3 regions of the Pantoea sp. SGAir0430 genome follow, and region 2 is predicted to be linked to each of the others. Evidence: predicted binding sites of a transcription regulator. Region 2 holds the regulator's gene; each other region holds the start of a gene.
The links. The regulator ArgR, encoded in region 2, controls arginine synthesis, uptake and breakdown. The targets are predictions, from matches to a motif close to ANTGAATAAAAATACANT.

Region 1 (3,262 bases), 300 kb from region 2:
CTTGTGGATCAGCGTGCGGCGGGTAATTTCGGTCGGGTGAGCGGTGAGCACCAGCTCCAGCGACAGCTCCTCAATCGCCTGGCGGATGGCCGGCTCGCTGAGATCGCTCTGCTGTTTCAGGCGCTCGAAGGTCTTTTTCAGCAGCTCCGGATGGTTAGCACCGTCGCCGCTGCGCGAAATGGTTTGATACTGTTCTGCCACGTTGGTGAGGTTAAGGAACTGGCTGAACGCGCGTGCCACCGGCAGCAGCTCGTCGTTAGACAGGTTTTGCAGCGTGGAGAGCAGTTCCTTACGATGAGTGTCATTTCCTGCACGGGATGACTTAGAGAGCTTGCGGATGGTCTCCACCCGATCGAGGATGTTCTCTCCCAGTGCATCCTTTATCGTATCCCCGAGCAGTTTGCCGAGCATACTGACATTACTTCGCATTGCGGAATATTGTTCGTTCATGTGACCCTGACACCCTTATCGTCTTAAATATAAAACCTCATATACCCAACGGGCATAACATCGTCTTTTATCTAGCCACGGTTCTTCCTGTTCGTCAATTGACTTAAATTGCCGGTATCGTGCTGCTAACTATCGGAAATTCATCGAATTTAATTGACAGGAGGTGGGATAAGTTATTCTTATTATCAAATCCCGGATAATGACGGGGCAATTTGCTGATTTCGCAGTGAAATGCCCCATCTTTTAATCATCAATGGCAAAAATGCTGCACAACCTGAGTGATAAGCGCATGAGTCGGCTTAATAAATGCGGTATCAATAAACTCGTCCGGCTGATGCGCCTGATTGATGGATCCAGGCCCTAACACCAGCGTCGGGCACAACTGCTGGATAAACGGCGCTTCGGTGCAGTAATTCACCACTTCTGTCGGCACGCCCAGCAGCTTCTCCACCACTTTGACCAGTTCATGATCGGCCGGGCATTCGTAACCGGGAATCGGCGGATGCAGCTCACCCACAGTCAGACGGCCCGGCCAGCGCGCGCTCACCGGTGCCAGCGCTTCATTGAGTAAACCGTCGAGATCGCTCAGCGTCAGTCCCGGCAGCGGACGGATATCCATATGCAGCTCACAGCAGGCGCAGATGCGGTTCGCCGCGTCGCCGCCGTGGATATGGCCAAAGTTCATGGTCGGATAGGGAATGGCGAAGCCGTCATGGTGATAGCGCTCTTTCAGCGTATTACGCAGCTGCATCAGCTGAGTAATGGATTCATGCATCAGCTCGATAGCGTTCACGCCGCGCGCCGGATCGCTGGAATGACCGGACTGACCCTGAATGCGGATGGCGTGCGACAGATGGCCTTTGTGGGCGCGCACCGGTTTCAGCGACGTCGGTTCGCCGATGATGGCGCAGTCCGGCCGCAGCTGGGTCGATTCAGAGAAGTATTTCGCGCCGGCCATCGTGGTCTCTTCATCGGCGGTGGCGAGGATGTACAGCGGTTTGCTGAGCTTCGTCACGTCAACGTCACGCAGCGCATCGAGAATAAAGGCAAAGAAGCCTTTCATGTCGGCGGTGCCTAAGCCGTACAGCTTGTTGTCGTGTTCGGTCAGGGTGAAGGGATCGCGCGTCCAGCGGCCGTCGTCGTACGGCACGGTGTCGGTATGGCCCGCCAGCAGCAGGCCACCTGCGCCGCTGCCGCTGCGCGCCAGCAGGTTGAATTTGTGGCGTGTACCCGGCACCGGCTGGACTTCCACGCTGAAGCCGAGATCGCGGAACCAGCCCGCCAGCAAATTGATTAAAGTTTCATTGCTCTGATCCAGCGCGCTGTCGGTGGCGCTGATCGACGGTGTTGCAATCAGCTGGCGGTAGAGTTCGATAAAAGGTGGAATTTTTGTCTTCACTGTTGACGGTCCCTGGGTTAGGATGTATCAATATTAATGCATTAATAGTGAATAAAAATACATTAACGTCGTCTGCATGTGAACTGAAAAAAGCTGCAAACGGCATCGTGGGCAACGGGGCAATGCCGCGACCCGATACGTGTGACTGTAATAAGGTATACAGCCTGATGTTGAATACGCTGATCGTTGGTGCCAGTGGTTATGCTGGCGTAGAGCTTGCCACCTACCTGAATCGCCACCCGCATATGAACATAACCGCTTTGGCGGTTTCAGCGCAAAGCCCGGATGCCGGAAAGTTACTCTCCGATCTCCATCCGCAGCTGAAAGGCAGGGTCGATTTGCCATTGCAGCCGCTGGGTGATGCCGCAGAGTGGGCCGGCAAGGTCGATGTGGTGTTCCTCGCCACCGCACACGAAGTCAGCCACGATCTGGCCCCGGAATTCCTGAAAGCCGGCTGCGTGGTGTTCGACCTCTCAGGCGCGTTCCGCGTTAATGACGACGGCTTTTATCAACAGTATTACGGTTTCAGCCATCAGCACCAGGCGTGGCTCGACAAAGCCGTTTACGGCCTGGCCGAATGGAACCACGAGCAGATTAAAGACGCGCAGCTGGTGGCGGTACCGGGTTGCTATCCGACCGCCGCGCAGCTGGCGCTTAAGCCGCTGATTAAGGCTGGCCTGCTTAATCCGGCTCAGTGGCCGGTCATCAATGCCACCAGCGGCGTCAGCGGTGCCGGACGTAAAGCCAGCGTCACCACCAGCTTCTGTGAAGTCAGCCTGCAGCCGTACGGCCTTTTCAATCACCGTCACCATCCGGAGATTGTGGCCCATCTCGGCACGCCGGTGATCTTCACGCCGCATCTCGGTAATTTCCCGCGCGGCATTCTGGAAACCATCACCTGTCGTCTGAACGCCGGTGTGAGTCAGCAGGATGTGGCGGCGGCGTACCACAGCGCTTACCACGACAAACCGCTGGTGCGGCTGTACGACAAAGGCGTACCGGCGCTGAAAGCGGTGGTTGGCCTGCCGTTCTGCGATATCGGCTTTGCCGTGCAGGGCGAGCACCTGATTGTTGTCGCAGCGGAAGACAACCTGCTGAAAGGCGCCTCCTCACAGGCGGTGCAGTGTCTCAATATTCGTTTCGGCTTCCCCGAAACGCTGTCTCTGATTTAACGGACGGATAACCTGACCATGAGCAATCCTCTGATCATTAAGCTGGGCGGCGTACTGCTGGATAGCGAAGAAGCGCTGGCGCGTCTGTTTGATGCCCTGCTGGCGTACCGCACGCAGTATCAGCGTCCGCTGATCATCGTCCACGGCGGTGGCTGCCTGGTGGACGAGCTGATGAAGAAACTGGCGCTGCCGGTGAAAAAGAAGAACGGTTTGCGCGTGACGCCAGCCGATCAGATCGACA
Region 2 (3,262 bases):
GACCATTCCGGCACCGGCCCACGTTAACAGCGAAGAGGTGACGACCATCCTGAAGCAGGCGGCAGATCGCTGCACCTACGTACTGGATATGCCGGCGCCGGATGTGTTTCTGGTGGACCTGCAGCAGGGCATTCAGCTGTTTGAGCTGCGCGTGCACGCGGCGGAGATGGGCCATCGTATGCCGCTGCGTCATGAGCTGCATCAGCTGATTCTGCGCGGCTTTGAAGAGCATGGCATTGAGATGCCGTTCCCGCCGTTCCAGGTTCGCATGGAAACGCTGGGGCGCAAAACGCCGGCCAGCAACGGTTCGACTGCCAGCCGGACTTTCAAATCTGGTGGCCTGTAAAACAAAACGCCCGGCATGCGCCGGGCGTTTTTTCTTTACGCGCGAGTTACTTCACAAACTCTTCGCCCTGCGCGATATCTTTTTTCAGCGTCTCCAGCATGCCGTTAAGCGCCTGCTGTTCGAAATCACTGAGCGGCCCGAGCGGACGGCGTTCGGCGATACCGTTTTTGCCCAGCAGCAGCGGCTGCGAGAAGAAGCGCGCGTACTCGCCGTCGCCTTCCACATAGGCGCATTCAACGACATTGGCTTCGCCCTGCAGTGCACGAATCAGCGACAGACCAAAGCGCGCAGCCGCCTGGCCCATCGACAGCGTCGCCGAGCCGCCACCGGCTTTGGCTTCCACCACTTCGGTACCGGCATTCTGAATACGTTTCGTCAGGTCGGCGATCTCCTGCTCGCTGAAGCTGACGCCTTTAACCTGCGACAGCAGCGGCAGAATGGTCACGCCTGAATGCCCGCCGACCACCGGCACTTCAATCTCCGTAGGCTGTTTGCCCTTCAGGGCAGCGACAAAGGTGTTGGCGCGAATCACATCCAGCGTTGAGACGCCAAACAGCCGGTTTTTATCGTACACCCCGGCTTTTTTCAGCACTTCGGCGGCAATCGCCACCGTGGTATTTACCGGGTTGGTGATGACGCCAATCAGCGCTTTTGGCGCAGTGGTCGCCACCTGTTCAATCAGGTTACGCACAATGCCGGCGTTGACGTTAAACAGATCGGCGCGGTCCATGCCAGGTTTGCGTGCCACACCGGCCGAGATCAGCACCACATCGGCGCCGTGCAGAGCCGGCGTCGCATCTTCGCCACTGAACCCTTCGACTTTCACGGCGGTAGGAATGTGGCTGAGATCAACCGCGACGCCTGGCGTCACCGGGGCAATGTCATACAGTGAGAGGGCTGAACCTGCGGGTAATTGGGTCTTGAGCAGCAGAGCGAGTGCCTGGCCAATACCACCAGCTGCACCGAGAACGGCAACTTTCATCCTGAACTCCTTATTAAGGTGGGGCAGAGATATGCCGGAAATCCATCAGGTTACGAGTTTAATCAACTTCTCAGGCGATAGCGACACACCTGTCGCGCAATAACATTACGCCGCAATCGGCTCCCGAGACATCTCCACTTCAGAAGTCGCCTGAATGATCCAGTCGCAGCCAGAAGACTATGGACGGCAATGATCATCGTTTTGTTGTTACCACTTCAATAATATAACAACTTTGCAACCTTCGCTTTGCGCGCCAGCGCGCGATTTTGGTGCAGGATAAAACTCTGTTATCATGCCCGCCCCACACGCGCATGCCGTGAATTCACGCATCCGCTTATTGCATAAAAATTCATCTAAATGCATAATAATTTATCTGCGACGGGCCTGTTGCCTGCTGCAACCCTCTTTTATTGGTAGCTTATGCGAAACCCATCTAAACAAGACGATCTGATAAAGGCGTTCAAAGCCTTACTGAAAGAAGAAAAGTTCAGCTCTCAGGGCGAAATTGTCCAGGCGCTGCAGGAAGACGGCTTCGGCAACATCAACCAGTCAAAAGTTTCTCGTATGCTGACCAAGTTTGGCGCGGTGCGCACGCGTAACGCCAAAATGGAGATGGTGTACTGCCTGCCTGCCGAACTGGGCGTGCCCACCACCACCAGCCCGCTGAAGAATCTGGTGCTGGATATCGACTATAACGATGCGCTGGTAGTGATTCATACCAGCCCGGGCGCGGCCCAGCTGATCGCCCGCCTGCTCGACTCCCTCGGCAAAGCCGAAGGCATTCTCGGCACCATCGCCGGTGACGACACTATCTTTATTACGCCAGCGCGTGCCTTTACGGTGAAACAGCTGCATGACGCCGTGCTGGTGTTATTCGAACAGGAACTATAAAACCCTGTCTGTTACCGGCGGTTCACCTGCCGGTAACCTTGCCTGCCCGCCCGCGTTCCTCCCGCTGTTTTACCGCCAACACCTTACAAAATAACCGCTTAGCCATATTCCGCCGGGTTCTCAATGCGCGAAGGTATTGGTACGACCTTTTCGCCTGCTTAACCCTTTGCGCTATTTTACGCTGTTTTACAATTAGTGCTTAGCGGTTATCTCTTGCTTTTAGCGCACAGCCAGCTTGATCAACCACATTGTTTCGCACAAAAAGATAATTTGATGCAGATCATTGTTTTTGCATGGAAATACACCCTCCTGGTTAAGATCCAGGCGGTTTTAATAACTTTGCGTTATAAAAATGTGCCATAAGGATAAAGAATTACAACCAATCATTATTAGCGGGATATTAATTTCATGGGTGATTAGATCTATACTTCTTTTCGTGATGCAAATCACACGAAATCAAAAAGAGAAAAACAGAAGACGAGGAAAAATACCATGAACGTTAAAACTACTATCGCCACCCTGAGTGTTCTATCTGCCCTGTCATTTGGTGCTTTCGCCGCAGATTCTATCAATGCCGAACAGGCAGCGAACCTGCAGCCGGTCGGCACCATCAGCGTCAGCGGCATTGGCGGCTCACCGATGGATATCCATCAGCAGCTGAACGCCAAAGCTGAAGCGCAAGGTGCTAAAGCCTATCGCGTTGTTGAGGCTTATAACGACAACAGCTACCACGCAACCGCGGAACTTTATAAATAAGTTTGCCGGAACAAGATGCAGTGTGAACGGCGACCCATTTGAGAGGCGTTTGCCTCTCAGGTTGCCCACCCCATTTCAGGAGAGTGAATCATGAAAACCAAATTATCTATTGCTGTACTGAGTCTGGCTTCCGTTCTGTCTTTTGGCGCCAGTGCTGCCACCCTGGTAACCAACACCCAGGCTGAAAATCTGCAGCCGCTGAATCAGACCATTAGCGTGAGCGGCGTCGACGGCGACCAGACCAATATCCGTCAGGAACTGTCCCAGAAAGCCGATGCTCAGGGTGC
Region 3 (3,262 bases), 530 kb from region 2:
CGCAAAAAAGGGGTTGCATCATCATACGCCCGGTGTATAGTGCGCATCCACGGACGCGGGGTGGAGCAGCCTGGTAGCTCGTCGGGCTCATAACCCGAAGGTCGTCGGTTCAAATCCGGCCCCCGCAACCAATTCTTCGTGATGAAGAGACAATGTGGCAAGTCGCTTAGCGCGACAGACGGACGCGGGGTGGAGCAGCCTGGTAGCTCGTCGGGCTCATAACCCGAAGGTCGTCGGTTCGAATCCGGCCCCCGCAACCAATTGTCTTAACGAAGAATACAATGTGCAAAGTCGCTCAGTGCGACAGACGGACGCGGGGTGGAGCAGCCTGGTAGCTCGTCGGGCTCATAACCCGAAGGTCGTCGGTTCGAATCCGGCCCCCGCAACCACTTCTTCTGCGGAAGAACATCACAACACCCTGACGGGTGTTTTTTTGTTTCTGCGCCCTGTAAAAAGCGGCATCGCTGCCGCCCTGCCCTAACGTCGTGCCAGCACGCCGCCTTTGTCAAAATACGCCTTAATACCGTGCAGAATGGCTTCCGCCACCTGATGCTGATAGCGCGGGGTACGCAGCTTCCGCTCCTCTTCAACGTTACTGATAAACGCCGTTTCCACCAGAATCGACGGGATATCCGGCGCTTTCAGCACCGCAAAGCCGGCCTGATCCACCGTGCGTTTATGCAGGTGGTTAATGTGGCCCATGCGCGTCAGCACTTCTTTGCCAAACTTCAGGCTGTCGCTGATGGTCTGCCGCTGCACCATATCGAACATGGTGTGGTCGAGATAGCGATCGCCACTCATGCTGACCCCGCCGATCAAATCCGCTTCGTTCTGCGTCTGGGCGAGAAAGCGCGCGGCGGCCGAGGTTGCGCCGCTGGTGGAGAGCGCGAAGACCGAAGAGCCGCGCGCCGCCCGGCTGGTAAAAGCGTCAGCGTGAATCGAGACAAACAGATCGGCGCGCTGCTTACGCGCTTTCGCGACCCGCACGCGCAGCGGTATAAACACATCTTCGTTGCGTGTCATGTAAGCCTTCATATTACGTTCTTTATCGATCAGCGCTTTCAGATAGCGTCCAATCTTCAGCACGATATCTTTCTCGCGCGTTTTGTACTTGCCATGCGCGCCGGGATCTTCCCCGCCGTGACCGGGATCAATCATGATAATAATCGGTCGATCGCGCCCGGCTTTGCCCGGTAGCGGCGCCTGCGCCGGTTGATCGCGCTCCAGTTCGCCCTGGTTGTAATCCTTCAGTAACGCCAGCAGCGGATCCTCTTCCTGTGACGACTGGCTGGGATAGAGATCGACCACCAGCCGGTGGCGAATACCCGCGACCGGATCGAGGGTGAAGGTTTTCGGTGCCACGCTGCGCTTCAGCTCCAGCACCACGCGCACCGTGGTGGGATCAAACTGACCGACGCGCGCGGTTTTAATGTAGGGATCGTCCACCCGCACCAGCTTATCAATGCCTTTCAGCGCACTGTTGATGTGCAGGTTCTGGATATCGATCACCAGCCGTTCGGGATTGCTCAGCGTGAATTGCTTATAGTGCAGCGCGACGTTGGATTCCAGCGTCACGCGCGAGTAAGTCGAGGATGGCCAGATGCGCACGGCCACAATGTGCTGACTGGCCGCAAAACCGCTGCGCGTCACGCTCAGCAACCACAGCGCACCTGCGCCCTGTAAAAGTCGTCTTCGGGTAAAAGCTTCGGACATGCCGCTCCAGCTACTGTGTTATGTCTAAAAAATCGTCAGTTGACGAGCAGAAGGCGAAAACTTTATTCAATGAGGAATGTCTTGTCTTGCCGGAAAAACCAGATAATGCAGTCTGTTAGCGTGGCTTGCATCATGAAAATCGTAAAGTAACGTCAGGTCCGATGCTTGCAAAAAGCGGCGAAAGAGCATAAAAATACATAAATTTCGAATAACCATTCACAGAGGGTTTACCGTGAAGGAACGCAGTACCGAACTGGTTCAGGGTTTTCGCCATACCGTTCCCTATATTAATGCCCACCGTGACAAGACGTTTGTCATCATGCTGGGTGGCGAGGCCATCGAGCATGAGAACTTCTCCAGCATCGTTAACGATATCGGCCTGTTGCATAGTCTCGGCATTCGCCTGGTGGTGGTTTATGGCGCGCGGCCGCAGATCGATGCCAGCCTCGCGCAGCAGCAGCTGGAGCCGATTTATCACAAACACACGCGCGTGACCGATGCCCAATCGCTGGAGCTGGTGAAGCAGGCGGCCGGGCGTTTACAGCTCGATATTACGGCGCGTCTGTCGATGAGCCTGAATAATACGCCGCTGCAGGGCGCGCATATTAATGTGGTGAGCGGTAACTTCATCATCGCTCAGCCGCTGGGCGTGGATGACGGCGTCGATTACTGCCACAGCGGCCGCATCCGCCGGATTGACGAAGAGGCGATCCATCGTCAGCTGGATAACAATGCCATTGTGCTGCTGGGGCCGGTAGCGGTCTCGGTGACCGGCGAGAGCTTTAACCTGACCTCGGAAGAGGTGGCGACGCAGCTGGCGATTAAGCTGAAAGCCGAGAAGATGATCGGTTTCTGCTCCGAACAGGGCGTAACCGATCGCGAAGGCACCATCATTTCCGAGCTGTTCCCGAACGAGGCGCAGACGCGTATTGATGAAATGGAGAGCGACGGTGATTTTCTCTCCGGTACCGTGCGCTTCCTGCGTGGCGCGGTCAAAGCCTGCCGCAGCGGCGTGCGCCGCAGCCATCTGATTAGCTATCAGGAAGATGGCGCACTGCTGCAGGAACTGTTCTCGCGTGACGGTATCGGTACGCAAATTGTCATGGAGTCGGCCGAGCAGATTCGCCGCGCCAACATCAACGACATCGGCGGGATTCTCGAACTGATTCGTCCGCTGGAGCAGCAGGGCATTCTGGTGCGCCGTTCGCGCGAGCAGCTGGAGATGGAGATCGACAAATTCACCATTATTCAGCGCGACAATATGACCATCGCCTGCGCGGCGCTCTATCCGTTCCCGGACGAGCAAATCGGCGAGATGGCCTGCGTGGCGGTGCACCCCGACTATCGCAGCTCTTCGCGCGGCGAGCTGCTGCTGGAGCGCGTGGCGCTGCAGGCGCGGCAGATGGGGCTGAAGAAGCTGTTCGTGCTGACCACGCGCAGTATCCACTGGTTCCAGGAGCGCGGCTTCACGCCGGTGGATATTGAGTCGCTGCCTGAAAGCAAAAAGCAGATGTACAACTATCAGCGTCGTTCCAAAGTGCTGATGGCA

Region 1: the regulator ArgR is predicted to act here: its motif matches at 1,896-1,913, upstream of argC (N-acetyl-gamma-glutamyl-phosphate reductase).
Region 3: the regulator ArgR is predicted to act here: its motif matches at 1,896-1,913, upstream of argA (amino-acid N-acetyltransferase).

The regions. Positions count from the first base shown of each region.
Region 1 covers NZ_CP039427.1:3,083,246-3,086,507, forward strand. The annotation lists gene ppc (phosphoenolpyruvate carboxylase) at 1-450, opposite strand, end outside; gene argE (acetylornithine deacetylase) at 701-1,849, opposite strand; gene argC (N-acetyl-gamma-glutamyl-phosphate reductase) at 2,017-3,021, shown strand; gene argB (acetylglutamate kinase) at 3,040-3,262, shown strand, end outside.
Region 2 covers NZ_CP039427.1:3,381,723-3,384,984, reverse strand. The annotation lists gene mscM (miniconductance mechanosensitive channel MscM) at 1-346, shown strand, start outside; gene mdh (malate dehydrogenase) at 393-1,328, opposite strand; gene argR (transcriptional regulator ArgR) at 1,749-2,219, shown strand; gene yhcN (peroxide/acid stress response protein YhcN) at 2,712-2,975, shown strand; gene E7738_RS16000 (YdgH/BhsA/McbA-like domain containing protein) at 3,066-3,262, shown strand, end outside.
Region 3 covers NZ_CP039427.1:3,916,106-3,919,367, reverse strand. The annotation lists tRNA gene E7738_RS18250 (tRNA-Met) at 55-131, shown strand; tRNA gene E7738_RS18245 (tRNA-Met) at 184-260, shown strand; tRNA gene E7738_RS18240 (tRNA-Met) at 313-389, shown strand; gene amiC (N-acetylmuramoyl-L-alanine amidase AmiC) at 478-1,713, opposite strand; gene argA (amino-acid N-acetyltransferase) at 1,946-3,262, shown strand, end outside.